Regions from separate parts of the Streptomyces albidicamelliae genome, predicted to be linked through region 2. Evidence: riboswitches for the same ligand, from Rfam matches in the RefSeq annotation. Region 2 holds a riboswitch; the other holds the start of a gene.

Region 1 (15,133 bases), 2.3 Mb from region 2:
GGCGACCTGGATGTTGTCCGTCCAGCTGGTCTGGCCGGTGATCAGCCGGGCGTCCTCCTTGCGGAGCCGGGAGCGGCCGATCTCGCGCTCTACGGCCTGGTCGGTCATGCCGTCGCCTCCTCGGTGACCTGCTGTCCGGAGGCGGCCCCCTGCCCGGCTTCCGCCCGGCCGGGGGAGTTCTCCCCGTCGGCCGCGGCGAGCACCGCGCGGACGATGTTCTGGTAGCCGGTGCACCGGCAGAGGTTGCCTTCCAGGGCCTGCCTGACCTCGTCGGAGGTGGGGTGCGGGTTCTCGCGGAGCAGATCCCGCGCCGCCATGATCATCCCGGGGGTGCAGTAGCCGCACTGCAGACCGTGCCGCTCGTGGAAGGCGCGCTGGAGCGCCGTCCACTCGCCGTCCCGGGCCAGCCCCTGGATCGTGGTCACCTCGCCGCCGTCGGCCTGTACGGCCAGCACTGAGCAGCTCTTGACCGTCGCGCCGTCCAGGTCGACCGTGCACGCCCCGCAGTTGGAGGTGTCGCAGCCGATCGGGGTGCCGGTGAGTCCGAGGCGGTCACGCAGATAGTGGGCGAGGAGGAGACGGGGTTCCACGTCGTCCTCGTACGTCGTGCTGTCCACGTTCACCTTGATGTGGGTCATGCGCCCTCCAGGCCGTGCGGGCAGGAGTGAGGAATCAGCCACGCTCGCGTGATGTAGGTCACTCTATGGCGGCTCTCCGGACGCGGCGAGTGCTGCGGCGCCGACTTGTTGAGCGTTAATCGATTGCCGTCGACGGAGCGTCCCTGCTGCACTGCTCGGGACCCGATGCCCCTCGGGACGTCACACGGAGAGGACCCCTCGAATGCGCGCAGCGTGCATGTCCACCCAGGAAGGAACCCACCCCGTGCCGAAGGACATCACGCTCAGTGCATCTGCTCAATCTCGGAATTCTCGCGCATGTCGACGCAGGTAAGACCAGTCTGACCGAACGGCTGCTGTACACGGCCGGAGTGATCGACGAGGTCGGCAGCGTCGACGAGGGCAGCACCACCACCGACACCCTCGCGCTGGAGCGGCGGCGAGGCATCACCATCAAGTCCGCCGTCGTGTCGTTCCCGCTCGACGGCGTCACCGTCAACCTCATCGACACACCCGGTCACCCGGACTTCATCGCCGAGGTCGAGCGCGTGCTCGGTGTCCTCGACGGTGCCGTGCTGGTCGTGTCGGCCGTGGAAGGCGTCCAGGCGCAGACGCGGGTGCTGATGCGGACGCTGCGCCGGCTGCGCATCCCGACGCTGGTCTTCGTCAACAAGATCGACCGGCGTGGCGCCGAGGACGGCGCCGTGCTGAGCGGCCTCGCGCGGCGGCTGGCCGCGCCGTTCGTTCCGATGGGGCGGACCGCGGCGCGCGGCACCCGTGCCGCCCGCTTCGTCCCCCACCTCGGCCCGGCCGCGCTCGACACCCTGGCCGACCACGACGACGGGCTGCTCGCCGCGTACCTGGACGGCGAGGTGCCCGAGGCCCGGCTCCGCTCCGCCCTGGCGGCCGGGACCCGGAGCGGACTGGTCCATCCGGTGTACTTCGGCTCCGCCGCCACCGGCGCCGGCGTGCCCGAGCTGATCGACGGCATCGAGCACCTGCTGCCGCCCGCCGCGGGCGACCCGGAGGGCCCCCTGTCCGCCTCGGTCTTCAAGGTCGAACGCGGCCCGGCGGGCGAGAAGATCGCCTACGCCCGCCTCCACACCGGCACGCTCCGCGTCCGCGACCGGGTGCCCGTGGGCGCGGACGGCGACCGGCCCGCCGCCACCTCCCGCGCCACCGCCGCCCGGAAGGACGGCCGGGTCACCGCGATCAGTGTCTTCGACCGGGGCTCCGACGTACGGCGGGACAGCGCCGGGTCCGGCCGGATCGTCAAGGTGTGGGGTCTCGGCGGGGTCCGGATCGGGGACGCGCTCGGGGTGCCGGCGGCGGCGTACCGGCATCATTTCGCGCCGCCCACCCTGGAGTCCGTCGTCGTCCCGGGTCCCGGCACCGACCGGAGGTCACTGCACCTCGCGCTCACCCAGCTCGCCGAGCAGGACCCGCTCATCGGGGTCCGGCACGACGAGCGGCGCCGGGAGACCTCCGTCTCGCTCTACGGCGAGGTGCAGAAGGAGGTCGTCCAGGCCACCCTCGCGGACGAGTACGGCCTGGCCGTCACCTTCCGCGGGACGACCACCCTCTGCATCGAGCGGCCGGCCGGCTCCGGGCACGCCGTGGAGTTCAACAAGAAGGACGCCAACCCCTTCCTCGCCACCGTCGGACTGCGCGTCGACCCGGCGCCGCCCGGCTCGGGAGTGGCGTTCCGGCTGGAGGTCGAGCTGGGCTCGATGCCGTACGCCTTCTTCCGGGCCGTCGAGGACACCGTCCGCGACAGCCTCGGCCAGGGGCTGCACGGCTGGCGGGTCACCGACTGCACGGTCACCATGACCCACTCCGGCTACTCGCCCCGCCAGAGCCATGCCCACCAGGGCTTCGACAAGAGCATGTCCAGCACCGGCCACGACTTCCGGGGCCTGACCCCCCTGGTCCTGACCGAGGCGCTGCGCCGGGCCGGCAGCCTGGTGCACGAGCCCGTGCACCGCTTCCGCCTCCAGGCGCCGGCCGACACGCTGGGCGCGCTGCTGCCGGTGCTCGCCCGGCTGGGTGCCGTACCCGAGACCACCGCGACGCACGGCCCGGCCTGTGTCCTGGAGGGCGCCGTGCCCGCGGCCCGGGTGCACGAGCTGGACCAGCGGCTGCCGGGGCTGACCCGGGGCGAGGGCGAGCTGGAGACGGCCTTCGACCACTACGCCCCCGTCACCCGCGGCCAGGTTCCCGAACGTCCGCGCACCGACCACAACCCGCTCAACCGGAAGGAGTACCTGCTGAACGTGGCGGGCCGGATGGGGGACTGATCCGACGGTCCGCTCAACTCCCGGCGGGGCCCGTCCAGTCGGCCGGTACGTGCCCCAGCCGGACGCGCTGCGGATGGTCGCCGACGGGGACCGACGTCACCTTCCGGCCCGTGGCGAAGTCGATCGCCGTCACCTGGTCGGCGCCGCTCTCGGAGACGATGCAGTCCTTGCCGTCGCCGCTGACCGTCGCCCAGTACGGCTTCGACGTCGTGACCAGCGGACCCTCCTGGAGGGTGGCGCGGTCGACGACGGTGGCGTAGTCGTCCATGGTGCCCGCGACGCACAGCTTCGTGCCCGCGGGGTTCATCGAGATGCCGTGGTGGCGCGAGTCGTTGACCCACGTGGTGCGGTCCTCGCTGGTCGCCGGGTTCTTCGGCAGGGTCTTCACCCGGGTGATCCGGTCGGTGGCGACGTCGTACTCCAGGAAGCCGTTGAAGAACGACACCTGGAAGTACAGCTTCGACTCGTCGGGGGAGAAGACCGCCGGGCGGACCGCGTCGGAGTAGTTCTTCAGCCCGAACGCGTCGAGCCGCTGGCGCATGTCGATGACCTTGACCTGCTTGTACGTCGTCGCGTCCACGACGGTGATGCGCCGGTCGCCCTTGGTCCAGTCCCAGATCGGGTCGTCCAGGGCGGTGTTGACGTCCCCGATCGACATGTTCCAGATGTACTTGCCGTCGCGGGAGAAGATGTTCTCGTGCGGCTTGTCGCCGGTGGCGAACGAACCCAGCTGCCTGCCGGTGTCGATGTCGAGCACGTGCACGGTGTTCGCGGTGGAGGCGGACACCGCCACCCGGGTGCCGTCCGGCGAGACCGCCATGTGGTCGGAGCGGTAACCGGCCACCGGGAAACGCCAGTTGACCTTTCCCGTGGCGAGGTCGAGGGAGACGACGTCGGCGAAGCTCGGCCGGGACACCACGACCGACCGGCCGTCCGGGGTGGAGTACATGTCGTCCGCGAACTGGTCGTGGCCCTCGCCGACACCGTTGCGGATCGCCTGGAAGTAGATCCACTTGATCGGGTCGGCGTTGATCTCCGCCATCCGGGCGGCCTTGTCCGGGACGACGTCGATCCGGCCCACCTTCGCGTAGTCGCCGGTGGACCTGATGACGTCCGCGGTGCCGTCCCAGTTGTTGCCGACGAACATCACCTCGCGCAGTCCGCCGGACGTGCCGGCCGCCGCGCCGGCGGCGGAGGCGGCGGCCGCGGGACCGGCGGCGGTCAGGACGAGGGCGGCGGCCACGGAGCAAAGGTGCCGGGTTCTGGAGGCAGGCATGACTGCTCTCTTTCCTCGTGGGGGAATCTGAACACGGGCGCTTTCACAGTCGACTTACCGAAAAGTAAGGAGCGGTGGGGCTTCTCGACAAGATGTGTGCACGACAAGATTGGGTGATCGCAGGGGCTATGGAGGGAGCAGGGTGACGGGCAGGCTCAAGACGCCCACGGGCCGCTACGGCGGCAGGACCGCCGAGGAGCGGCAGGCCGAGCGCCGGCGGCGCTTCCTCGACGCGGCGCTGCGGCTGTTCGGCGGCACGCCCGGCTACCGGGGCACGACGGTCGCCGCTCTGAGCCAGGCCGCCGGACTGTCCACGCGCCAGTTCTACGAGGAGTTCCGCGGCCTGGAGGACGTCCTCGCCGCGCTCCACCTCCAGGTCAACGACTGGGCCGAGGAGGCCGTGCTGGACGCGCTCGCCTCGGCGGAGGGACTGCCCCTGGCCGAGCGCGCCGCCGTCCTCTTCCGCGCCTACGCCCGGGGCGTCACCCGCGACCCGCGCCGCATCCGCATCACCTTCGTGGAGATCATCGGGGTCAGCCCGCACCTGGAGGAGCAGCGCCTCGCGCGCCGCGCCCGCTGGATCGACCTGATCCGCGCCGAGGCCGACGCCGCCGTGGCCCGTGGGGACGCCGCACCGCGCGACTACCGCCTCGCGGCCACGGCCTTCATCGGCAGCGTCAACGGCCTCCTGCACGACTGGAGCGCCGGCTGGGTGGACGCCACCCTGGACGAGGTGGTGGACGAGCTGGTGCGGCTGCTGCTGGGCATGCTCCGGCCGGAGGGCTGGCGGCCCGCGGCCGGGTGAGGGCGCGGCCGGGGCGGCGCGGCCGGCTGGTCCGGCGCGGATGCCGACGAGGCGTGCCGGACCTGGCAGGCCCAGGTCAGCGGGGGTGCCGGCCGTTCGGCGCGCGCGATCGGCCGGGAACTGGTCTGCTGGTGCGGGGGGCCGTCGTACCCGTTCTCCGGAGAGACACATGACTACCTACCGAGTCGCGCAGGTGGCGACCGCGGACGGCGCCTTCGAGCTGGTCGAGCGCGAGGTGCCGCGGCCGGGGCCCCGCCATGTGCGGATCGCCGTCGAGGCCTGCGGGATCTGCCACAGTGACGCCCTCTTCGTGAGCGGCGGCCTGCCCGGCGTCACGTTCCCGGTGGTGCCCGGGCACGAGATCGCCGGACGCGTCGAGGAGCTCGGCGAGGACACGCAGGCATGGGGATACCAGGTCGGCGACCGGGTGGCGGTCGGCTGGTTCGGCGGCAGCTGCGGCCACTGCACGCCCTGCCGCCAGGGCGACTTCATCGTGTGCGTCAACCTCCAGGTCCCCGGCTGGACCTACGACGGAGGCTTCGCGGACCAGGTCGTCGCGCCCGTCGACGCCCTGGCCCGGATTCCCGAAGCGCTGTCGGCGAGCGACGCCGGCCCCCTCGCCTGCGCGGGCGTCACCACGTTCAACGGACTGCGGCGCAGCTCCGCCCAGCCCGGCGACCGGGTCGCGGTGCTCGGCATCGGAGGCCTCGGGCACCTCGGGGTGCAGTACGCGGTGGCGATGGGCTTCGAGACCATCGCGATCGCCCGCGGCGCCGAGAAGGCCGACTTCGCCAAGCAGCTCGGCGCCCACCACTACGTCGACAGCACCTCCGGCACCCCGGTCGCCGAATCCCTGCAGTCCCTGGGCGGCGCCCACGTCGTGCTCGCCACCGCCGGGAACTCCGAGGCCATCACGGGCACCGCCGACGGCCTCGCGCCGCGCGGGGAGCTGGTCGTCATCGGAGCGGACACCGCACCGCTCGGCATCAACCCGGCCCAGCTGCTCCTCGCCGGGCGCGTGGTCCGCGGCCACCCGTCCGGCACCTCGCAGGACGTCGAGGACACCATGGCCTTCAGCGCCCTGCACAGCATCCGCCCGATGACCGAGACCGTCCCGCTGACGGAGGCGGACGAGGCGTACCAGAAGATGCTCGCCGGACGGGCCCGCTTCCGGATGGTGCTGCTCACCGCCGGCTGACGCCCCGGCCGCCCAGCCGGTCCACCGCCCCGACCACGGGGGCCGCGCCGTCCTCGCCCCGGACGCGGGTGCCCAGCGCCCGCGCCCGCTCCCGGTACGCCGGGTCCCGGGTGGCCCGTACCAGGGCCGAGGCCAGGGCGGACGCGGTCAGCCGGCGCAGCGGTACGACACCGGGGGCGACACCCAGGCCCACCAGCCGGGCGGACCAGAACCCCGCGTCGAACTGGACCGGCACCGGTACGGCAGGCACCCCGGCCCGCAGTCCCGCCGCCGTCGTGCCCGCGCCCGCGTGGTGCACCACGGCGGCCATCCGCGGGAAGAGCAGGGCGTGCGGTACCTCGCCGATGGTGAGCATGTCCTCGCCGTCGGCCGCGAGCCCGCCCCAGCCGCGCTGGATCACCCCGCGCAGCCCGGCCCGCCGCAGCGCCGCGACCACCTGGGCACTGAGCCGGCCGGCGTCCGGCACGGTGGCGCTGCCCAGTCCGACGAACACCGGCGGGGGCCCGGCGTCGAGGAACTCGGCGACGGCCCGGGGGAGTTCCGTCCCGGTGTCGTAGGGCCACCAGTAGCCCCCCACCTCCAGACCGGCCCGCCAGTCGCGCGGCCGGGGCACCACCACGGGGCTGAACCCGTGGTGCACCGGCCAGACCCGCTCCCGCGTCCGCCGCGCCACTCCGGCTCGGTCCGGGGGAAGGCCCAGCCGGGAGCGCAGCGAGGGCACCGTGGCGGCGAAGACCCGCTCCACGGCGAGGCCCACCCCGTGCCCGGCGGCCCGGTTCGCCGTACCGCCCCAGGAGCCGCCGCCGAGCACGGCCGGCGCGAACTCCCGGGTGGCGGTGAGGGGTTGCAGGTAGACACCCATGCTGGGCAGCCGCAGCCCCTCGGCGATGGTGTGCCCGAGCGGAGCCACCGAGGCCGACAGCAGCAGTACGTCGCTGTCGCGGGCCGCCGCGAGGAGGTCGTCCGTCATCCGGCCGACCAGCCGCCGCGCCAGCTCCACGACCCGGATCAGTTTCCCGGCGCCGCTCGCGCTGCGGTGCAGTCCCCGGCCGCGCGCCGACTCCAGCTCCGCCCGCGGATCGACCGGCAGCGCGTGGAACCCGACCCCGGAACCCGCCACGAGCGACGCGAACCGCCCGTGCGTGACCAGGGTGACCTCGTGCCCGGCCCGGTGCAGCCGGTGTCCCAGCCCGGTGTAGGGAGCCACGTCGCCCCGTGAGCCCGCCGTCATGATCGCCACCCGCACGCGTCCCAGTATGGCGACCGGCGGCGCGCGAGCAGTGCCTGTGACGCGCCGGCCGACCGGCGCACGGGGGCGCCGGGGCGCCTACCCGGCGGCGGCGAGCACCAGCGCGCTCCCCGCCAGCACCGCGCAGCCCAGCAGGAGGCAGGCCAGCAGGCGGGTGCGCAGGGTGCGGTAGCGGGCTTCGTAGTCCCGGCGCAGTTCCTCGGCCCGTTCGGCGGTGCGGTGCCAGGAGGCGCGGGTGAGTGTCAGGTACTCCGCCTCGAACTGGGCTTGCAGATCCTCCCGTTGGGTTTCGGTGAGCCAGCCCAGCCGGGAGGCGAGGCGTGCGCCCGCCGTACGGCCCTCCTGCCGTGCGGCGGCCAGCAGCAGATGGCCCTCGATCTCCCGCACGAGGGCCGGTCCCGCCCGGTCGCCGCAGTCCTCGGCCGTCATCGGACGGCCGACTCCCGCTCGTGGGACGCGATCTCCGGGTGGTGCAGGTCGAAGGCCGGGGACTCGCTGCGGATCCGGGGGAGCGTGCGGAAGTTGTGCCGGGGCGGCGGGCAGGAAGTGGCCCACTCCAGCGAACGGCCGTAGCCCCACGGGTCGTCGGTCTCCACCCGCTCGCCGTACCGGGCCGTCCGCCACACGTTGTAGAAGAACGGCAGCAGGGACGCACCCAGCAGGAACGAGAAGACCGAGGAGACCGTGTTGAGCGTCGTGAACCCCTCGGCCGCCAGATAGTCGGGGATCCGGCGCTGCATGCCCTCGGCACCGAGCCAGTGCTGCACCAGGAACGTGCCGTGGAAACCGGTGAACAGCGTCCAGAACGTGAGCTTGCCGAGGCGCTCGTCGAGCATCCTGCCGGTCATCTTCGGCCACCAGAAGTGGAAGCCGGCGAACATCGCGAAGACGACCGTACCGAACACCACGTAGTGGAAGTGCGCCACCACGAAGTACGAGTCCGAGACGTGGAAGTCGATGGGCGGTGAGGCGAGCATGACGCCCGTCAGCCCGCCGAAGACGAACGTGACGAGGAAACCCATCACCCACAGCATGGGCGTCTCGAAGGACAGCGAGCCCTTCCACATCGTGCCGATCCAGTTGAAGAACTTCACGCCGGTCGGTACGGCGATGAGGAACGTCATGAAGGAGAAGAACGGCAGCAGCACTCCGCCGGTGACGTACATGTGGTGGGCCCACACCGTCACGGACAGACCGGCGATCGCGATGGTCGCGGCGATCAGACCCATGTAGCCGAACATCGGCTTGCGGGAGAAGACCGGGATGACCTCGGAGATGATGCCGAAGAACGGCAGCGCGATGATGTACACCTCTGGATGGCCGAAGAACCAGAAGAGGTGTTGCCACAGCAGGGCGCCGCCGTTGGCGGCGTCGAACACGTGGGCGCCGAACTTGCGGTCCGCCTCCAGGGCGAACAGCGCGGCCGCGAGGACCGGGAAGGCCAGCAGCACGAGGACGGCCGTCAGCAGCACGTTCCACACGAAGATCGGCATGCGGAACATGGTCATGCCCGGCGCGCGCATGCAGATGATCGTGGTGATGAAGTTGACCGCGCCGAGGATGGTGCCGAAGCCGGAGAAGGCCAGACCCATGATCCACAGATCCGAGCCGAGCCCCGGGCTCCGGATCGCGTCCGACAGCGGGGCGTACGCGAACCAGCCGAAGTCCGCCGCACCCTGCGGGGTGAGGAAGCCGCTCACGGCGGTGAGCGAGCCGAACAGGTAGAGCCAGTAGGCGAACATGTTCAGCCGCGGGAACGCCACGTCGGGCGCGCCGATCTGCAGCGGCATGATCCAGTTGGCGAAACCGGCGAACAGCGGCGTCGCGAACATCAGCAGCATCACGGTGCCGTGCATCGTGAACGCCTGGTTGAACTGCTCGTTCGACATGATCTGCAGGCCCGGCCGGGCCAGCTCGGCGCGCATGAACAGCGCCAGCACACCACCGAACAGGAAGAACCCGAACGCGGTGACCAAGTAGAGCGTCCCGATCGTCTTGTGATCGGTGGTGGTGAGCCACTGTACGGCCCTGGTGTCTTGGATCCTCTTCACGCCCCGCCTGTGTCCGCGCCCGCCCCACGCGTCACACTCGGGCGACGCGAGGAGCATCACGGAAGAAGGGTGTGACGATCCGGGCCGTGCCGGACACGAACCGAACATGAGCAACGACGAGATCTTCGCCGCTGCCTATCGCGAGCACTACTGGGCGGTCAGCCGCTATGTCGCGAGGCGGCTTCCGGGGCGGACCGGCGAGGTGGAGGAAGTGGTGGCGGAGGTGTTCACGGTCGCCTGGCGGCGCCGGGCCGACCTGCCGGCCTCGCCGCTGCCCTGGCTGTACGGGGTCGCCCGCAACTGCCTGGCGAACGCGGTACGCGGCTACGGGCGGCGGCGCCGGCTGGTGGACCGGCTCGGCAACGACGAGGCCGCGCACGGCCGGCACGTCGTGGACAGCCCCGACGCCGAGGCCCCGGGCGCCTGGGTGCACGAGGCCCTGGACCGGCTGTCCCCGGCCGACCGGGAGATACTCCGGCTGGCCGCCTGGGAGGAACTCGGTGCCGAGGAGATCGCGGTCGCCCTCGGCTGCGGCAGGCGCGCGGCGACGATGCGCCTGCACCGGGCACGGCGCCGGCTCCGGACCGAGATCGACCGGCTGGGCCCCGCCCCGTCCGCCCCGGCCGAAGACCGGCCGCCGCCGGCTCCCGTCCCCGCCGACGCGACCCTGTGCAAGGACCACGGACATGGCTGACGAACTCGAACTCCTCCGCCGCGCCGACCCGGTGCCGGCCGACCACCCCCGCTTCGGCGACGGGCCGCTCGACGATCCCGCCGAGCGGCGGCTCACGCGACTGATGACCGAGGAGCACGCGGGCCGACGCCGGCGCCGGTCGCTTCCGGCATCGTCCGGCCGGCTTGCGCAGCCGTGGGCCCAGCTGCTTGCGGCACTTTTCGGCCGTTCCCGGCGCCCGTGGGCCCGGCTGCTACCTGCACCTTCCGGCCGGCTTGCACGCCCGTGGGTCCGGCTGCTTGCGGCACTTTTCGGCCGTTCCCGGCGCCCGTGGGCCCGGCTGCTGACTGCACCCTCCCGCCGTCCCCCGCGTGCCCGGCGCCGGCTGCTTCCGCCGCCTCCCGGCCGTACTCGGCGCGCCCGGCTGGTCTGGGGCCTCGCCGCCACCGCCGTCGTCCTCGCCGTCGCCCTCGACGCCGTGCTCGGCGGCGCGGGCACCCCGCGGGCCGTCGCCGCGCCCCGCCCGCTGACCGTCCGCACCCAGTCCGCGCCCGTGCCCCTGACGGACCTGACCGCCCTCGCCGACGCCGCCGCCTCGGGCGGTTCGCCGCGTCTGCGCAGGGGGACGCACGTGCAGTCGTGGAGCCTCGGCATGAGCGACGGCAAGCCCCCCGTCACCCTCCCCGAGGAGCGCGTGGTGCGCTGGCACGCGGACGCCACCCACACCGAACTGGTCGTGGCGACCGACCCGCGGCATCCCGGCAGGCCGGTCCTCACCGACGAGGGCGACGTCGAGGGCGACGCGCCGCACGAGGTGGCGGACGGCCATGTGATCAGCCGGACGACCTACCCGCCGATGTGGAGCGACGCCCCGCCCGAGGCGCCCCCGCCGCACACCGCGGCGGCCCTGAGCGCCTACCTCACCGAGGTCGTCCGCCCCCGGACCGACCGGAGCACGGCCCCGCTGAGCACCGCCGAACTCCTCGACGCCACCGTGGAACTGCTCGACCACTGGACCCTCGGCGCCCGCGAGTCCGCGGCCCTCGTCCACCTGTTCGCGCGGACCGGTGGGCTGCGCCCGGTCGGCGAGGTGACCGACCGCCTGGGCCGCTCCGGCCACGCGTACGTCCACGACGCCCGCGGCATCCGGCGCATGCTCGTGCTGGAGCCGCGCACCGGCGCCGTCCTCGGCATGGAGGACACCTTCACCGAGGACGACCCCGGCTACGGGGTGAAGGCCGGGGACGTCATGGGATACAGCGCCTGGCTGCGCTGATCACACCCCGAGCTGCCGGGCGGCGGCGTCGACGGTCTGCTCCAGCAGCGTGGCGATCGTCATCGGACCCACACCGCCCGGCACCGGCGTGATCAGCGAGGCCCGCTCCACGGCCGAGTCGAAGTCGACGTCGCCGACGTTCCCCGGGTTGTAGCCGGCGTCGATCACGACCGCGCCGGGCTTCACGTCCTGCCCGCGGATCAGCCGGGGGCGGCCGACGGCGGCGACGACGACGTCCGCCTCGCGGACGGCCGCCGAGAGGTCCCGGGTGCGCGAGTGGCAGTACGTCACCGTGGCGTCCCGGGCCAGCAGCAGCATGCCCACCGGCTTGCCGAGGATAGCGCTGCGGCCCACCACCACGGCCCGCTTCCCGGCCGGGTCGACGCCGTACTCGTCGAGCAGCCGCACGATCCCGCCGGGCGTGCAGGAGACGAAGCCGGGCAGGCCGAAGCTCATCGTGGCGAAGGAGGCGAAGGTGACCCCGTCGACGTCCTTCTCCGGGGCGATCGCCTCGAACGCCGCGCGCTCGTCCACGTGGTCACCCACCGGATGCTGGAGCAGGATGCCGTGCACCCCCGGATCGGCCGACAACTCCCGCAGCGTGGCGACGAGTTCGGCGGTGGTCGTGGCGGCGGGCAGGGCCACGTGCCGCGACTCGATGCCGGCCTTCCGGCAGCGGTTCTGCTTCATGCGGACGTACGTCACGGACGCCGGGTCCTCGCCGACGAGCACCGTCGCCAGACACGGCGCGCTGCCCGTGCGCCCGGTGAGGTCGGCGGCCTTCTTCGCGGTCTCCTCGACGATGCGGCGGGCGAGGGCGGTACCGTCCATCAGACGGGCCTGGGTCATGCTGCACACTCCTGAGCTGGATCGACTCTCCTCGCCCAGGCGCGCGGCATCCACCGAAGGCCGCTCCCCGGTGGTTCTCCACCTCAGCGCCAGTCACGGCCGGCTACAGCGTAACCGAACAGGTGACCAGGGGATCCGCACGTCGCTCAGCGCGGCCGGGTCCGCCGTCCCCTCGGGCCACGCGGCAGCGAAGGACGTGAGCGCATGCCTGCCAGCACCGACCGGACCAGGGCGGTCGACACCGGCAGCCGCACCGTGAGGGCGGGCGCTCCCCACCGCGTGCGGGTGCGGGGCACCCGGCCGAGCACCGCCCGCGCCGACAGGGTCCAGGTCAGCCGCGTGCTGACCTGGACCCTGGCGTTCCTCCTCGCGCCGCCTGCCATGCCGGGCCGTTCCTACTCGTCCCAGGCCTGGATGAGCAGCTGGTTCGTGATCTTGCCGTCGCGCAGGGTGACCATCGACTCGGCGATGACCCGGGTGCCGTCCCCGTACTGGCAGGACTCGCTGAACGCGGCGTGGTCGCCCTGCACGACGCACTGCTCCAGCTTGTGCGTCATGTCGCGGCTGTAGATGTCGTCCAGCAACTCGGCGATCTGGCCCCGGCCCCGCAGCACGGTGGGCTCGCTCGGCTGGTGGTTGTGGTCGACGATACGGATCTCCGCGTCGTCGGCGTAGAGGGACAGAAGAGTGTTACCGGTGTTCCCTTCGATGCCCCGGCGCAACGTCTCGGCGTCGAAGGCGCGGCCTGTCGCGGTGCCCATGGTGACCTCCTTCAGGCGCCCGCGGCCCGATGAGGAACGAGCCGCGCGGGCCTCACCTCCGAGACTCCTCCGGCCCGGCGGCCTCGGCAAGCGCAGAACGGGGGCTCCGCCTCACGGGTGAGCGCGGCCCGCCGCCCGTGTCCGGTCGGGCCCCCGAACCGTTGCTCAAGGCATGATCTCAACACGACGCATCGCCGCCGCGGTCGCCCTGGCCGCCGGAATCACCGGCCTCGCCGCATCGTCGGCGAACGCGGCCGGCGGCGCCCCGCTGGTCGACAAGCTCGGCGCGGTGAACACGCTGGACTCGCTGGCCGTCAGCGGCATGCCCGCGCAGGACCAGGCCAAGATCCCGCGGGTCTCCCAGCAGCTCCAGGCGTTCAACCACCTCCAGGAGCTGAACCAGCTGAACCAGGTGGAGCAGGTTCTCGCCCCCGCCGCGCCCGTGCTCGGCCTGGCGTCGGCCATCCCCATCCACTGAGCCCGCACCCGGGCAGCAGGGCCGTCCCGACCGGGGCGGCCCTCGCCGTTTCCGCCCGCACGGGGGCGCGAACGCCGGGTGGTCCGCCCCGGGTTCGTGATCCGGGGCGGCCGGTGGAAGGGGCGCTCGGGAGCCGGTCACCGGAAAGATCCACGTTCGTCGTCGTGGTCCGTCCCGCCCGCCGATCGACAGCGCGTAGGGTCGGCGGGTAGGCATGTCGAAGGAAGGGGCCAGGCCATGGCGCAGGAAGTACGCGGCGTGATCGCACCGGGGAAGGACGAGCCCGTACGGGTCGAGACGATCGTGGTGCCGGACCCCGGGCCCGGCGAAGCCGTCGTACAGGTCCAGGCCTGCGGCGTGTGCCACACCGACCTGCACTACAAGCAGGGCGGCATCTCCGACGACTTCCCCTTCCTGCTCGGCCACGAGGCCGCCGGTGTCGTGGAGTCGGTCGGCGACGGCGTCACCGACGTGGCGCCCGGGGACTTCGTCGTCCTCAACTGGCGTGCCGTCTGCGGCGCCTGCCGGGCCTGTCTGCGCGGCCGCCCCTGGTACTGCTTCAACACCCACAACGCCGCGCAGAAGATGACGCTCGCCGCCACCGGCCAGGAACTCTCCCCGGCCCTCGGCATCGGCGCGTTCGCCGAGAAGACGCTGGTGGCCGCCGGACAGTGCACCAAGGTCGACCCGGCCGTCTCCCCTGCCGTCGCCGGACTGCTGGGCTGCGGCGTGATGGCCGGCATCGGCGCAGCCATCAACACCGGCGGGGTCGGCCGCGGCGACTCCGTCGCCGTCATCGGCTGCGGTGGCGTCGGCGACGCGGCCGTCGCCGGGTCGTACCTGGCCGGCGCGGCCCGGATCATCGCCGTGGACATCGACGACCGCAAGCTGGAGAAGGCCCGCACGCTGGGCGCCACCCACACCGTCAACTCCAGCGACACGGACCCGGTCGAGGCGATCCGCGAACTCACCGGGGGCTTCGGCGCCGACGTCGTCATCGAGGCCGTCGGCCGCCCCGAGACGTACAAGCAGGCCTTCTACGCCCGCGACCTCGCCGGCACCGTCGTCCTCGTCGGCGTCCCGACGCCCGAGATGAAGCTCGAACTCCCGCTGCTCGACGTGTTCGGCCGCGGCGGCTCCCTGAAGTCCTCCTGGTACGGCGACTGCCTGCCCAGCCGTGACTTCCCCATGCTCATCGACCTGCACCTGCAGGGCCGGCTCCCGCTGGACGCGTTCGTCACCGAGACGATCCAACTGGACGAGGTGGAGAAGGCGTTCGAGCGGATGCACCAGGGCGACGTGCTGCGCTCGGTGGTGGTCCTCTGATGACCGTCCGCATCGAACGCCTCGTCACCTCCGGCCAATTCAGCCTGGACGGCGGCACCTGGGACGTCGAGAACAACGTGTGGATCGTCGGCGACGAACGGGAGGTGATCGTCATCGACGCCGCCCACGACGCCGAGGCGATCGCCCGTGCCGTCGACGACCGGCGCCTGTCCGCCATCGTGTGCACCCACGCGCACAACGACCACATCGACGCGGCCCCCGCCCTCGCCGACCTCACGGGCGCCACCATCTGGCTGCACCCCGACGACCTGCCGCT
Region 2 (15,133 bases):
ACGTCCACAGCGTCGTGGTGCACGAACCGGTCGGCGTCTGCGCGCTGATCACTCCCTGGAACTACCCCCTGCTCCAGGCCAGCTGGAAGATCGCCCCGGCCCTCGCGGCGGGCAACACCTTCGTCGTCAAGCCCAGCGAGATCACCCCGATGACCACCATCGCGCTGATCGACCTGCTGACCGAGGCCGGACTGCCCGCCGGAGTGGCCAACATCGTCACCGGCCCCGGCCACACCGTCGGCGCCCGGCTCGCCGAGCACCCCGACGTCGACCTGGTCTCCTTCACCGGCGGTCTGATCAGCGGCACCAAGGTCGCCCAGGCCGCCGCGCCGACCGTGAAGAAGGTCGCCCTCGAACTCGGCGGCAAGAACCCGAACGTGGTCTTCGCCGACGCCTGCGCCACCGAGGAGGACTTCGACACCGCCGTCGACCAGGCCCTCAACGCGGCCTTCATCCACAGCGGCCAGGTCTGCTCGGCCGGCGCCCGGCTCATCGTCGAGGAGTCCGTCCGCGAGCGCTTCGTCGCCGAACTGGCCCGCCGGGCCCAGCGGATCAGGCTCGGCCGCGGCACCGAGGACGGCGTCGAGTGCGGCCCGCTCGTCTCCGAGCAGCAGCGCGCCAAGGTCGAGACGTACGTGGCGGGCGCCCTCGCCGAGGGCGCGGTCCTGCGCTGCGGCGGCAAGCGCCCGCAGCCGGCACCGCAGCGGCCCGGCACCGGCTGGTTCTACGAGCCGACGATCCTCGACGCCTGCCACCGCGACATGGCGGTCGTGCGCGAGGAGGTCTTCGGCCCCGTCCTCACCGTGGAGACCTTCCGCACGGAGGACGAGGCGGTGTTCCTCGCCAACGACACCGAGTACGGCCTCGCCGGCGCCGTGTGGACCACCGACCCCGGCAAGGCCCGCCGGGTCGCCGGGCGGCTGCGCCACGGCACCGTCTGGATCAACGACTTCCACCCCTACCTGCCGCAGGCGGAATGGGGCGGCTTCGGCAAGAGCGGCACCGGCCGCGAACTGGGTCCCGCCGGACTCGCCGAGTACCGCGAGACCAAGCACGTCTACCAGAACCTCGCGCCCAAGCCCGTGCGCTGGTTCGCCGGCTGACCTCCCGACCGCGCGAGCGGCACGTCCCACCTGGAGTAAGTACCACCATGTCCCACACCCCCCATGTCTACGACTACGTCGTCATCGGCGGCGGAACCGCGGGCTCCGTCATCGCCTCCCGCCTCACCGAGGACCCCGACGTCACCGTCGCCGTCATCGAGGGCGGCCCGAGCGACGTCGATCGCGACGACGTCCTCACGCTGCGCCGCTGGATGGGTCTGCTCGGCGGCGACCTCGACTACGACTACCCGACCACCGAACAGCCCCGCGGCAACTCCCACATCCGGCACAGCCGGGCCCGCGTCCTCGGCGGCTGTTCCTCCCACAACACCCTCATCTCCTTCAAGCCCCTGCCCTCCGACTGGGACGAGTGGGAGGCCGCCGGCGCCAAGGGCTGGGGCGCCGTCCCCATGGAGGCCTACTTCGCCCGCCTGAAGAACAACATCGTCTCCGTCGACGAGAAGGACCGGAACGCCATCGCCCGCGACTTCGTCGACGCCGCCCAGTCGGCACTCGGGGTACCCCGGGTCGAGGGCTTCAACCACAAGCCGTTCACCGAGGGCGTCGGATTCTTCGACCTCGCCTACCACCCGGAGAACAACAAGCGGTCCTCCGCCTCCGTGGCCTACCTGCACCCGGTCATGGACGAACGCCCCAACCTCCACCTCCTGCTGGAGACCTGGGCGTACCGGCTGGAGCTGGACGGCACCCGCGCCGAGGGCGTCCACGTGCGCACCAAGGACGGCGAGGAACTGCTGATCCGGGCCCGCAACGAGGTCGTGCTGTGCGCCGGCGCCGTCGACTCCCCGCGCCTGCTGCTGCACTCGGGCATCGGCCCCCGCGAGGACCTCGAAGCGCTCGGCATCCCGGTCGTCGCCGACCTGCCGGGCGTCGGCGAGAACCTGCTCGACCACCCCGAGTCCGTCATCGTCTGGGAGACGAACGGCCCCATCCCGGAGAACTCCGCGATGGACTCCGACGCCGGTCTGTTCGTGCGCCGCGACCCCGAACACGCGGGCCCCGACCTGATGTTCCACTTCTACCAGATCCCGTTCACCGACAACCCCGAGCGCCTCGGCTACGAACGCCCGCGGTACGGCGTCTCCATGACCCCCAACATCCCCAAGCCGAAGAGCCGCGGCCGGCTCTACCTCACCAGCGCCGACCCGGCCGTGAAGCCCGCCCTGGACTTCCGGTACTTCACCGACGAGGACGACTACGACGCCCGGACCCTGGTCGACGGCATCCGCATCGCCCGTGAGATCGCCCGGAGCGAGCCGCTGGCCGGCTGGCTCAAGCGCGAGGTGTGCCCCGGACCCGAGGTCCAGGGCGACGCCGAACTGAGCGAGTACGCCCGCAAGGTCGCGCACACCGTCTACCACCCGGCCGGCACCTGCAGGATGGGCGCCGCCGACGACGAACTCGCCGTCGTGGACCCGGAGCTGCGCATCCGCGGCCTGGACGGCATTCGCATCGCCGACGCGTCCGTCTTCCCGACGATGACCGCCGTGAACCCGATGATCGGGGTGCTCATGGTCGGGGAGAAGGCCGTCGACCTGATCGGAGGTGAGTCCCGATGACTCTCACGGTTCCCACACGCAAGCCCCCCACCGACGCCCCCGTCTTCTCCGTGGACGGCCTGTGGAAGGTGTTCGGCCCGAAGGCCGGCCGCGTCCCCGCCGACCCGGAACTGACCGGGCTGAGCCCCGCCGAGCTCCGCTCCCGCACCGGCTGCACCGCCGCCGTGCGCGACGTCTCCTTCGACGTGCGCAAGGGCGAGGTGTTCGTCGTCATGGGCCTGTCCGGCTCCGGCAAGTCCACCCTCGTCCGCTGTCTGACCCGGCTGATCGAGCCGACGGCCGGCACGATCGCCATCGACGGCGAGGACGTCCGCGCGATGGACAAGTCCCGCCTGCGCGAACTGCGGCGCCACCGCGCCGCCATGGTCTTCCAGCACTTCGGCCTGCTCCCGCACCGCACCGTCCTCGACAACGTCGCCTACGGCCTGGAGATCCAGGGCGTCGGCCGTGCCGAGCGGCGCGAACGGGCCGCCGAGGTCGTCGCCAAGGTCGGCCTCGCCGGCATGGAGAAGCGCCGACCCGGCCAGCTCTCCGGCGGCCAGCGCCAGCGCGTCGGCCTCGCCCGCGCCCTCGCGGTCGACCCCGAAGTGCTGCTCTTCGACGAGCCGTTCAGCGCGCTCGACCCGCTCATCCGGCGCGACATGCAGGAAGAGGTGGTCCGCCTGCACCGCGAGGAGGGCCGCACGATGGTCTTCATCACCCACGACCTGAGCGAGGCGCTGAAGCTCGGCGACCGCATCGCCCTCATGCGCGACGGCCGGGTGGTCCAGCTCGGCACCCCCGAGGAGATCGTCGGCTCCCCGGCCGACGACTACGTCCGCGAGTTCGTCCGCGACGTCCCGCGCGAACAGGTGCTGACGGTCCGTACGGCCATGCGCCCCGCGTCCGGCGCCGACCCGGGGACCGGCCCGGCGGTCCGCCCCGAGGCCACGGTCTCCGAGGCCATCGAGGCGGTGGCCCGCGCCGGAGCCCCGGCCCGCGTCATGGACGACGGCCGCTGCCTGGGCGTCGTGGACTCCGACGCCCTCCTCTCGGTGGTCGCGGGAACGACGGCACCGGAAACCGCACCGACGGCACCGGAAGCCACACCGGCCGCACCGGCCGCCGGCACCACCCCGGCCGACGCCACCGCGAAGCCCGTCCCCGCGGCGGCCGACACCGCCGCCGCCCGGACGGCGGCCGCCGCCGACGGCGCCCCCGGCAAGAGCGGGCAGGCGGCACCGCCGCGCCCCCGGACCAGTCCGGAGGCCGTCTGATGGCAACGCTCACCGTCCCCACCTCCCGCGCCGACAAGCCCCGCGTCCTCAGAAGCCGGGCCGCGGGCAAGCTCCTCCTGCTCGCCCTCGTCGCCGCGGTCCTCGCCCCGTGGGCGGCCACCCACTGGCCCGGCGCCAGCTGGCCCCACGCCCTCACCGTCGACCTCTCCAAGCCGCTGGCCGGCGCCAGCGACTGGGTCATCGACAACCGGGACAGCCACCCCCTGTTCCTGTACTTCTTCGGGTACGTCAGCAACGCGGTCGTCCTCTCCGTCCGCGCCGTCTACCTCACCCTGCTCGCCGCGGGCTGGGCCGGCGTGACGGTCCTCGGCGCCCTCGTCGCCTGGCGCGTGGCCGGTGTCCGGCTGGCCGCCGGCACCGCCGCGGCGATCCTCGCCTGCGGCGTCCTCGGCATGTGGATCCCCACCATGCAGACCCTCGCACTCATGGTCGTGGCGGTCCTCGTCTCCGTGGCCGTGGGCGTGCTCCTGGGCCTCGCCGCCGGTCTCTCCGACCGCCTGGACCGCGCCCTGCGCCCGGTGCTGGACACCATGCAGGTGCTCCCGGCGTTCGCCTACCTCCTCCCCGTCGTCCTGGTCTTCGGCATCGGCGTCCCCGCGGCCGTCCTCGCCACCGTGGTCTATGCCGCCCCGCCGATGGCCCGCCTGACCGCGCTCGGCCTGCGCGGAGCCGACCCCGAAGTCCTGGAGGCCGTGGAGTCGCTCGGCGCCACCCGTCGCCAGCGGCTGCTGACCGCCCGGATCCCGCTGGCCCGCAAGGAACTCCTCCTCGGCCTCAACCAGACGATCATGATGGCGCTGGGCATGGCCGTCATCGCCTCGGTCATCGGCGCCGGCGGTCTCGGTGACCGCGTCTACCAGGCCCTCGCCTCGGTCGACGTAGGGGCGGCCCTCGCGGCCGGCATCCCGATCGTGCTGCTCGCCGTCGTCCTGGACCGCGTCACCGCGGCCGCCGGGGACGGGCACACCCGTTCCCGCACGATCGGCTGGCCGTACGCCCTCGCCGTCACCGTGGCCGTCGCGCTGGCCGCCCGGCTGCTCGGCGCCCTCGACTGGCCCGCCGGCGCCACCCTGGACATCGCCGGTCCGGTGAACACCGCGAAGGACTGGATGGTCGACCACCTGTACTCCGGTGTCCCCGTCGTCGGCGGCACCGCCGAGTGGGCGGCCCACTTCACCACCTGGGTCCTCGACCCGGTCCGCTCCGGTCTGCAGTGGCTGCCCTGGTGGTCGGTCCTGCTGATCGTGGCCGCCCTGGCCTGGCTGATCGGCACCTGGCGCACCGCGCTGACCGCCGTCCTCGCCATGGCCGCGATCGGGGTGCTCGGTGTGTGGGAGCCGTCCCTGGACACCCTCTCCCAGGTGCTGGCCGCCGTGGCCGTCACCCTCGTCCTGGGCTTCGCCACCGGCATCGCCGCGGCCCGCAGCGACCGCGTCGAGCGTGCGCTGCGCCCCGTCCTGGACGTCTTCCAGACCATGCCGCAGTTCGTGTACCTGATCCCGGTCGTCGCCCTGTTCGGCGTCGGCCGCGCCCCCGCCGTCGCCGCGGCCGTCGTCTACGCCCTGCCGGCCGTCGTCCGGATCACCGCGCAGGGCCTGCGCCAGGTCGACCAGGCCGCCCTGGAGTCCGCGCGCTCGCTCGGCGCGACCGGCCGCCAGCAGCTCTGGCAGGTCCAGCTCCCGCTCGCCCGGCGTTCGCTGCTGCTCGCCGTCAACCAGGGCGTGGTCCTGGTCCTCGCCGTCGTCATCATCGGCGGTCTGGTCGGCGGCGGCGCCCTCGGCTACGACGTCGCCTTCGGTCTCGCCCAGGGCGACCTGGCGACCGGCCTGGTGGCCGGCGCCGCCATCGTCTGCCTGGGCCTGATGCTCGACCGGGTGACCCAGCCGACCGGGCGCCGCGCGAAGAAGGGAGCCTGACATGCGATTCCGTCGATTCCGTACGACCGGCCCGGTCGCCGTCGCCCTCGCGGTCCTGGGTCTGACCACCGGCTGCGGCGCCGCCGACATGACCAAGCAGGCCAGCCCGTTCGCCAACGCCCAGGGCGCGAAGAGCGTCACGCTGTCCGTGCAGTCCTGGGTGGGCGCCCAGGCCAACGTGGCCGTCGCCCAGTACATCCTCGAACACAAGCTGGGCTACCGCGTCGACACCGTCCAGGTCGACGAGGTGCCCGCCTGGGACGCCCTCAGCCAGGGCCGGGTCGACGCCCTCCTGGAGGACTGGGGCCACCCGGACCAGGAGAAGCGGTACGTCGAGGACAAGAGGACGATCCGGCACGCCGGCGACCTCGGGGTGACCGGCCACATCGGCTGGTACGTGCCGACCTACCTGGTCAAGCAGCACCCCGACATCACCGACTGGCGGAACCTGAACAAGTACGCCTCGCTGTTCCGCACCGCGGAGAGCGGCGGCAAGGGCCAGCTGATGGACGGCTCCCCGTCCTACGTCACCAACGACAAGGCGCTGGTGAAGAACCTGAAGCTGAACTACCAGGTCGTCTTCGCCGGTTCCGAGGCGGCGCAGATCACCCAGATCAAGCAGTTCGCCAAGGACAGGAAGCCCTTCCTGACGTACTGGTACTCGCCGCAGTGGCTGTTCAAGAAGGTCCCCATGACGGAGGTGAAGCTGCCGCCGTACAAGGAGGGCTGCGACGCGGACGCGGCGAAGATCGCCTGCGCCTACCCGCACACCCCGCTCCAGAAGTACCTCAACGCGGACTTCGCGAAGTCCGGCGGCAAGGCGGCGGCCTTCCTGAAGAAGTTCCGGTGGACGACCCAGGACCAGGACGAGGTCGCGCTGCTGATCGCGCAGGAGAAGCTCAGCCCCGAGGACGCGGCGAAGAAGTGGGTGGACAGCCACCCCGACGTGTGGAAGAAGTGGCTGTCCTGAGCCGGTTCAGCCAACCCCCGCGGCGATCTCCCGCAGGGCGGCCGCGGCCCGCAGCTGGAACCCCGGCCCGAACGTGACGCGGGTGGCCCCGAGTTCGCCGAGCGCGGCGGGCGAGGGGCCGCTCCCGTCCAGCCGGGCCAGCGCGTTCAGCGGGCCCCGGATCCCGGCCCGCAGCAGCGGCAGCACGGCCTGCGGGGCGAGGATCGGATACACGCAGTCCGCGCCCGCCGCCACGTACGCCGCCGCCCGCTCGACGGCACGCCCGGGATCGCCGTCGCCGTGCACGAAGGTGTCCACGCGGGCGTTGACGAAGAGCCGGCCGGCGGCGGCCGAGCGGACCTCGGCCAGATAGTCGGCGTGCTCGTGCGGGTCCTTCAGGACGCCCCCCGCGGAGTCCTCCAGGTTGCAGCCGACGGCCCCCGCCTCCAGCAGCCGCTCCACCAGCTCCTCGGGCCGGAGCCCGTAGCCGCCCTCGACGTCCGCCGACACCGGCACGTCCACGGCCCGGGTGATCCGCGCGACCGCCGCGAACATCTCGTCGGCCGGGGTGGCCCCGTCGGCGTACCCCAGGGAGGCGGCCACCCCGGCACTGGGCGTGGCCAGCGCGGGGAACCCCGCCTCCGCGAACACCCGGGCACTGGCCGCGTCCCACGGCCCGGGCAGGACCAGCGGGTCGCCCGGGGCACGCCCCCGGTGCAGCGCGCGGAACGCGTCCGCCCCGCCCGGCGCGGCCGGCCTCCCGGGTCCCGCGGCGGGGGCGGCCGTCACGCGTGCTGTCCCGGCCGGTAGTGGCCCGGCACCATCCGGGTGGTCACGCCGAACCGGTTCCAGGCGTTGATCACCGTGATCGCGGCGATCAGCTGCGCCAGCTCGGCCTCCTCGAAGTGCCTGGCCGCCTTCTCGTACACCTCGTCCGGGACGAAGCCCTCCGTCAGGACGGTGACCGCCTCGGTCAGCTCGATCGCCGCCAGCTCCTTCTCCGTGTAGAAGTGCCGCGACTCCTCCCACGCGCCGAGCTGCACGATCCGCTCGACGCTCTCGCCGGCCGCGAGCGCGTCCCTGGTGTGCATGTCGAGGCAGAACGCGCAGTGGTTGACCTGCGAGGCGCGGATCTTCACCAGCTCGTACAGCTTCGCATCCAGCCCCTTCTTCGCGGCGGTGTCCAGGCGGACCATCGCCTTGTAGACCTCGGGTGCGTGTTCGGCCCAGCTCAGACGCGGGGTGTGCTCGGTGGCGTACTCGACGGTTTCCTGTGCAGTGCTCATGCCCTCGACCCTAGGAGCCGGGCAGCCCAGGAGTATGGTCCATTTCCATGGCGAGAACGTGGGCCACTTCGGGCGTCGACCTGCACCTCGAACCGGCCGGTCCGGGCGGCCTGCGCCGGGGCCTGACCGACGCGCTGCGGGACGCCGTCCGCACCGGCCGCCTGGCCCCCGGCACCCGGCTGCCCTCCTCCCGGTCCCTCGCCGCCGACCTCGGCATCGCCCGCAACACCGTCGCCGAGGCCTACGCCGACCTGGTCGCGGAGGGCTGGCTCACCGCCCGGCAGGGCTCCGGCACCCGGGTGGCCGCGGGAGCGCCCGCCCCGTCCGCCGCGCCGCGCCGCACGCCCCGGGACCGGCCGCCGGACCGACGGCAGCCCGGCGCCGGGACCCCGGCCGCCCCACCCACGACCTCGTCCCCGGCACCCCCGACCTCGCCGCCTTCCCGCGCGCCGAGTGGCTCAAGGCCGCCCGCCGCGCCCTGAACACCGCCCCCTACCACGCGCTCGGCTACGGCGACCCGCGCGGCCGGCCCGAGCTGCGCACCGCACTCGCCGGTTACCTCGCCCGCGCCCGGGGGTCCGCGCCGACCCGGACAGCGTGCTGATCACCGCGGGCTTCTCGCACGCCCTGACCGTCCTCGGCCGGGTGCTGCGGGCCCGCGGCGTGCGGGCGGTGGCGGTCGAGTCGTACGGCCTCGCCCCGCACCGGCGGCTCCTGCGGGACGCGGGCCTCGCGACCCCCGCGCTGCCGTACGACGCGCTCGGCACGGACCCGGAGCCGTGGGGCGACGCCGGGGCGGTGCTGCTGACTCCCGCCCACCAGTTCCCGATGGGCACGGCCCTGCACCCCGACCGCCGGGCCGCCGTCGTGGACCGGGCACGGCGCACCGGCGGACTGGTCCTGGAGGACGACTACGACGGCGAGTTCCGCTACGACCGCCAGCCGGTCGGCGCGCTCCAGGGACTCGATCCCGAGCGGGTCGTCCACCTCGGCACCGCCAGCAAGTCCCTCGCGCCCGGACTGCGGCTGGGCTGGATGGTGCTGCCGCCGTCCCTGGCCGAGGAGGCGGCCGCGGCGAAGGGCGGCACCGACACGGTGGGCGTGCTGGAACAGCTCACCCTCGCCGAGTTCATCTCCTCCGGCGCCTACGACCGCCACGTCCGCTCCTCGCGGCTGCGGTACCGGCGCCGCCGCGACGCCCTGGCCGCGGCGGTGGCCGAGCACGCGCCCGACGTGCGGGTGACCGGGATCGCGGCCGGCCTGCACGCGGTGCTGCGACTGCCGCCGGGCACGGAGCAGTCGGTGGTCCAGGCCGCCCTCTGGCAGGGACTGGCCCTGCACGGCCTGGCCCATCACCGCCATCCGCAGGCCGTCACCGAACACCTGGACGCGCTGGTCGTGGGCTACGGCACCCCGCCGGACAGCGCGTGGGGGGCCGCTCTGGAGGCCCTGTGCCGGGTGCTGCCGTAGCCGTCGCCGGACCCGCTCAGGCCTCGTCCGGCCGCGGGGCGCCCTCCGCCGCGGGTGCCTCGCCGAACCGCGCCAGCAGCAGCGCGCCCGCCACCGCCACCATGAAGCCCAGGACCGCCAGCCAGGCCAGACCCTCCCGGGTGCGGTCGCCGAGCCACACCACGCCGACCGCCGCCGGGCCGACCGTCTCGCCGATCACCATGCCGGCCGTGGCCGTCGTCACCGAGCCCCGCTGCAGGGCGGAGGTGAGCAGCAGGAAGGCGGCACCGCCACCGATCAGCAGGGCGTACGCCGCCGGGTCGGTGAACAGGTCCGCCGGACGTAGCGAGTCGATCAGCCGTACCGACACCTCCACCACCCCGAACCCCAACCCGGCGCCCAGTCCGAGGAGCAGCGCCCGGGTCCGGCCGGTCAGCCGCCCGCCGACCGCGCCGAGCAGCAGCACACCGACCGCGGCCGCCACCATCGCGTACGGCAGCCAGTTCGGGCCCTGCTCCTCGCCCTCGGTGCCCGAGGCCAGCCCGAGCATCGCCAGACCCGCGCACACCACCCCCACGGCGGCCCACTCCAGCCCGCTCAGCCGCACCCGCAGCAGCCGCGCCGCCACCACGGCGGTCACCGCGAGGCTCGCCGCCAGCGCCGCGCCCACCGTGTAGATCGGCACGGACCGCAGCGCCGCGATCTGGAGCAGGAAGCCCAGACCGTCCAGCGCCAGCCCGGCGATGTACCGCCACTGCCGCAGCGCCCGCAGCAGCAGCGCCGCGTCCCCGCCGCCGTCCCCGCGGCGGCCGCCTCCCGCGCGGCCACCGCCTGCAACACCGTCGCGGTACCGAAGCAGACCGCCGCGCCGAGGGCGCACACCATTCCAAACAGCACGAAGCGACTCTAGGGGAGCGGGAATTCGCGGGGCCCCCTGCCCTGCCGGTGCCACCGGTGCCTAGGCTGGCCCGCAGCGAGACCGGCATCGGCCGGCCGACACACGGGGGAGACGAAGACATGAGCACAGCACAGCCACGCACGCGCCGGCGGCTGCGGTCCGGCACGGTCGTCCTCGGCGGCATGGGCCTGCTGGCGACCGCCCTGACCGCCTGCTCCTCCTCGGACCCGGACAAGCGCTGCGTGGACCGCGACAGTTACACGTACGGCAAGGGCTACAAGGTCGTCTCCGACAAGAACTGCAAGTCCACCAAGTCCTCCTCGCACGGCACCTGGTACTACGGCGGCACGAAGAAGGGCTCGTTCGTGGGCGACGGCTCCTTCACCAAGCCCGGCAAGGGCTCGGGCGGCGGCTCGGGCGGCGGTGTCCACCGCGGGGGCTTCGGGGGCGGCAAGGGCGGCTCCGGCGGCTGAGCCGGGCACAGGAGATGGAACGCCGCACGATCGAACCCCGCCCCGGCTGGCAGCGGACCGTCGAGGAGCAGGGACTCGTCTATCCGCTCACCCGTCACCCCGACGGCTCGCTGCGCCCCTACTGGGACGAGAGCGCCTACTACGTCTTCACCCTCGACGAGGTCGAGGCCCTGGAGGAGACCGTCGAGGAACTGCACGGCATGTGCCTGGCGGCCGCCGGGCACATCGTGGCGAAGGACCGCCTCGGGGACCTCGGCATCACCGACCCGCGCGTGGCCGCCGCGGTCACCGAGGCCTGGCACCGCCGTGCCGAACTCCCCTCCCTGTACGGCAGGTTCGACCTCCGCTACGACGGCACGGGACCGGCGAAGCTGCTGGAGTACAACGCCGACACCCCGACCTCCCTGGTGGAGGCCGCCTCGCCCCAGTGGTTCTGGATGGAGGACCGGTTCCCCGGCGCCGACCAGTGGAACTCCCTGCACGAACGCCTCGTCGACGCCTGGCGCGCGCAGGCCGCGCTGCTGCCGCCCGGCAGCCCCCTGCACTTCGCGCACTCCTGCGCCGACGAACTCGGCGAGGACCTGATGACGGTCGCCTACCTCAAGGAGACCGCCGAGCAGGCCGGCCTGGACACCGACTGGATCTCCATGGAGGAGATCGGCTGGGACACCCTCGCCGGCCGCTTCGTCGACAACCGGCTCCGCTTCATCCGGGGCATCTTCAAGCTCTACCCCTGGGAGTGGCTCACCACGGACGCCTTCGGCGGGCACGTGCTGGACACCCTCGACAACGGCGGCGGCACCGGCAGCACCCTGTGGATCGAACCGGCCTGGAAGATGCTCCTGAGCAACAAGGCGCTCCTGGCGGTCCTCTGGGAGCTGTACCCCGGCCACCCCAACCTCCTCCCCGCCTACCTCGACGGCCCGCGCGAGCTGGCCGGGCCGGCCGGTTACGTCTCCAAGCCCCTCCTGGGCCGCGAGGGCGAGGGCGTCACCGTGCACCCGCCCGGCGCGCCCGCGGTGCTCCGCGACGAACCCTGCTGCTACCAGCAGCTGGCCCCGCTGCCCGCCTTCGACGGCAACCACGTGGTCCTCGGCGCCTGGGTCGTCCGCGATGAGTCGGCCGGCCTCGGGATCCGCGAGTCCTCGGGCCTGATCACCGACGAGTACGCCCGCTTCCTGCCCCACGTGATCCTCTAGCGCACCGGGACCGGCGCCGGGCGACGGCCCCCGCCGGGGGGTCTCAGCGGGTTCCGCCGCTCGCGAGCAGCGACTCGACGGCCGTGCGGGCGTGCGCCGCGGGCGAGGGATCGCCGCTGAGCCCGGCCGTGACGACGGCGCCCTCGGCGAGCAGGAACACCGGCTCGGCCACCGGCACCCCGGTGGCCCGCACCCAGGCCGCGAGCTGGTCGTGGAAGGCCTGCTTGTGGGACCGCACCTCGGCCAGCACCGGCTCGGACGACGAGCCGAGCTCGCCGAAGGCGTTGATCCAGGCGCAGCCGCGGAAGCCGGGCTCGCCGAACCATCCGGCGAGCCAGTCGAAGACCGCGAGCACCCGCTCCCGCGGGTCCCGGACACCCTCCACATGGGCGGTCAGGCTCTCGCGCCAGCGCCGGTCGCGCCGCCGGAGCACGGCGACCACGAGGTCCTCCTTGGTCGCGAACAGCCGGTAGATCCGCTTCAGGGGCAGTCCGGACGCCTCGCGGACCCGGTCCATCCCGACGGCCTGGATGCCGTGCGCGTAGAACAGCGCCTCCGCCGCGTCCAGGAGCGCCGCCCGGTCCAGGCGGGTCTGTTCCTCGGTGATCGGGGCGGGCATCGGCGTGCTCCTTGACTATGAGAACGGTCGTTCTCTAGGTTAGCCGCATCGATGGAGAACGTTCGTTCTCGACCTGAGGAGGCCGCCGTGCCCGAAGACCGTCCGCCCGTCCCGCCGTTCACCGAGGAGACCGCCCGCCGGAAGGTGCAGGCGGCCGAGGACGCCTGGAACACCCGCGACCCCCACCGGGTGGCCCAGGCGTACACGCCGGACTCGGTCTGGCGGAACCGGGACCGGTTCCTCACCGGCCGCGAGGAGATCGTCGCCTTCCTGACCGGGAAGTGGGAGCGCGAACTCGACTACGCCCTGCGCAAGAGCCTGTGGAGCTTCCACGACGACCGGATCGCCGTCCGCTTCCAGTACGAGTGCCACGACGCCGACGGGCAGTGGTGGCGCTCCTACGGCAACGAACTGTGGGAGTTCGACGAGCACGGCCTGATGCGCCGCCGCGAGGCCGGCATCAACGACGTGCCGATCCGCGAGTCCGACCGGCGCATCTTCGGTCCCCGCCCCGCCGCGGAGCACGGCACCGACCTCCCGCTGCACTGACCTCACGGCCCTTGCGGACGCGTCGCCCGCCGCCCTCCCGCGCTCGCTCGCATGGTGGACGCGGGATCTCACGGCTCCGGCCCGCCGGGTAGGCTGATCAGCGGGCCGTGACTGGCGCGCTGGGATGGGACCGACCATCGGGGAGCGGCCCGAGCACGAATGAGTGCCGTGCGCCTGGGCCGAACCGAACACGCCGAACGCCACGTCCGGAGGTCCCCATGCCAGAGCAGCATCTCTCCACCGAGTCCACCGCCTTCCGCGCCGCTCTCGACGTCGTCCGCGCCGTCGAGCCGCGGGTCGCCGACGCCATCGGCCAGGAGGTCGTCGACCAGCGCGCGATGCTCAAGCTCATCGCCTCCGAGAACTACGCCTCCCCGGCGACCCTCCTCGCGATGGGCAACTGGTTCAGCGACAAGTACGCCGAGGGCACCGTCGGCCGCCGCTTCTACGCCGGCTGCCGCAACGTCGACACCGTGGAGGCCCTGGCCGCCGAGCACGCCCGGGAGCTCTTCGGCGCCCGGCACGCCTACGTCCAGCCGCACTCCGGCATCGACGCCAACCTCGTCGCCTTCTGGGCCGTCCTCGCCGACCGGGTCGAGGCGCCCTTCCTGGAGAAGACCGGCGTCCGCCAGGTCAACGACCTCAGCGAGGCCGACTGGGCCGAACTGCGCCAGGCCTTCGGCAACCAGCGCATGCTCGGCATGTCCCTGGACGCCGGCGGCCACCTCACCCACGGCTTCCGCCCGAACATCTCCGGCAAGATGTTCGACCAGCGCTCCTACGGCACCGACCCGGCCACCGGCCTCATCGACTACGAGGCCCTGCGCGCCCAGGCCCGCGAGTTCAAGCCGCTGATCATCGTCGCCGGTTACTCGGCCTACCCGCGGCTCGTGAACTTCCGGATCATGCGCGAGATCGCCGACGAGGTCGGGGCGACCCTGATGGTCGACATGGCCCACTTCGCGGGTCTCGTCGCCGGCAAGGTCCTCATCGGCGATTTCGACCCGGTCCCGCACGCCCAGATCGTCACCACCACCACCCACAAGTCGCTGCGCGGCCCGCGCGGCGGCATGGTCCTGTGCGACGACTCCCTCAAGGACCAGGTCGACCGGGGCTGCCCGATGGTGCTCGGCGGTCCGCTGCCGCACGTCATGGCCGCCAAGGCGGTCGCGCTCGCCGAGGCCCGGCAGCCCGCCTTCCAGGACTACGCCCAGCGCATCGTCGACAACTCCCGCGCCCTGGCCCAGGGCCTCATGCGGCGCGGCGCCACCCTGGTGACCGGCGGCACGGACAACCACCTCAACCTCATCGACGTGGCCGGCTCCTACGGCCTCACCGGCCGTCAGGCCGAGGCCGCCCTCCTGGACTCGGGCATCGTCACCAACCGCAACGCCATCCCCGCCGACCCCAACGGCGCCTGGTACACCTCCGGCATCCGCATCGGCACCCCCGCCCTGACCACCCGTGGCCTCGGCACCGCGGAGATGGACGAGGTCGCCGGTCTCATCGACCGGGTCCTGACCACCACCGAGCCGGGCACCACCAGCAAGGGCGCCCCGTCCAAGGCCCAGCACGTCCTCGACCCCAAGGTCGCGGACGAGATCTCCCGCCGGGCGACCGACCTGGTGGCCGGCTTCCCGCTCTACCCGGAGATCGACCTCGGCTGACGAGGCACCTCCCCGCTCCCCTCGCGGCGGTCCGGCACTGCGCCGGGCCGCCGCGCGGCGCGTCGGCTCCGGGACCGAGGGCGGGCGCCGGCGCGGCACGCCCTTCACGACGGCCCGCTGTTCCCGACCAGTTCCGAACCGGGCCCCGACACCTGAGAGAATGGTGGA

Evidence for each region. Region 2 has a riboswitch for ZMP and ZTP ahead of N8I86_RS23440 (glycine hydroxymethyltransferase). Riboswitches for the same ligand answer to the same signal wherever they lie in the genome.
Region 1: linked by a shared signal. The riboswitch ahead of N8I86_RS33415 (bifunctional 5,10-methylenetetrahydrofolate dehydrogenase/5,10-methenyltetrahydrofolate cyclohydrolase) and the one ahead of N8I86_RS23440 (glycine hydroxymethyltransferase) in region 2 are both predicted to bind ZMP and ZTP.

What each region holds. Positions count from the first base shown of each region.
Region 1 is NZ_CP106795.1:7,360,326-7,375,458, forward strand. Features, by position in the region: gene N8I86_RS33360 (xanthine dehydrogenase family protein molybdopterin-binding subunit) at 1-108, opposite strand, end outside; gene N8I86_RS33365 ((2Fe-2S)-binding protein) at 105-638, opposite strand; gene N8I86_RS33370 (elongation factor G) at 905-2,914, shown strand; gene N8I86_RS33375 (YncE family protein) at 2,928-4,190, opposite strand; gene N8I86_RS33380 (TetR/AcrR family transcriptional regulator) at 4,333-4,995, shown strand; gene N8I86_RS33385 (alcohol dehydrogenase) at 5,165-6,193, shown strand; gene N8I86_RS33390 (glycosyltransferase) at 6,180-7,424, opposite strand; gene N8I86_RS33395 (hypothetical protein) at 7,521-7,871, opposite strand; gene ctaD (aa3-type cytochrome oxidase subunit I) at 7,868-9,550, opposite strand; gene N8I86_RS33405 (RNA polymerase sigma factor) at 9,600-10,187, shown strand; gene N8I86_RS33410 (CU044_5270 family protein) at 10,180-11,442, shown strand; gene N8I86_RS33415 (bifunctional 5,10-methylenetetrahydrofolate dehydrogenase/5,10-methenyltetrahydrofolate cyclohydrolase) at 11,443-12,291, opposite strand; ZMP/ZTP riboswitch at 12,318-12,398, opposite strand; gene N8I86_RS33420 (hypothetical protein) at 12,438-12,674, opposite strand; gene N8I86_RS33425 (nuclear transport factor 2 family protein) at 12,687-13,052, opposite strand; gene N8I86_RS33430 (hypothetical protein) at 13,225-13,530, shown strand; gene N8I86_RS33435 (S-(hydroxymethyl)mycothiol dehydrogenase) at 13,768-14,856, shown strand; gene N8I86_RS33440 (MBL fold metallo-hydrolase) at 14,856-15,133, shown strand, end outside.
Region 2 is NZ_CP106795.1:5,087,031-5,102,163, forward strand. Features, by position in the region: partial or broken gene N8I86_RS23375 (aldehyde dehydrogenase family protein) at 1-1,103, shown strand, start outside; gene N8I86_RS23380 (GMC family oxidoreductase) at 1,151-2,683, shown strand; gene N8I86_RS23385 (quaternary amine ABC transporter ATP-binding protein) at 2,680-3,939, shown strand; gene N8I86_RS23390 (ABC transporter permease) at 3,939-5,876, shown strand; gene N8I86_RS23395 (ABC transporter substrate-binding protein) at 5,878-6,846, shown strand; gene N8I86_RS23400 (isocitrate lyase/PEP mutase family protein) at 6,853-7,614, opposite strand; gene N8I86_RS23405 (carboxymuconolactone decarboxylase family protein) at 7,611-8,111, opposite strand; partial or broken gene pdxR (MocR-like pyridoxine biosynthesis transcription factor PdxR) at 8,159-9,581, shown strand; partial or broken gene N8I86_RS23415 (DMT family transporter) at 9,598-10,445, opposite strand; gene N8I86_RS23420 (hypothetical protein) at 10,578-10,931, shown strand; gene N8I86_RS23425 (glutathionylspermidine synthase family protein) at 10,946-12,130, shown strand; gene N8I86_RS23430 (TetR/AcrR family transcriptional regulator) at 12,174-12,749, opposite strand; gene N8I86_RS23435 (nuclear transport factor 2 family protein) at 12,801-13,298, shown strand; ZMP/ZTP riboswitch at 13,396-13,485, shown strand; gene N8I86_RS23440 (glycine hydroxymethyltransferase) at 13,517-14,965, shown strand.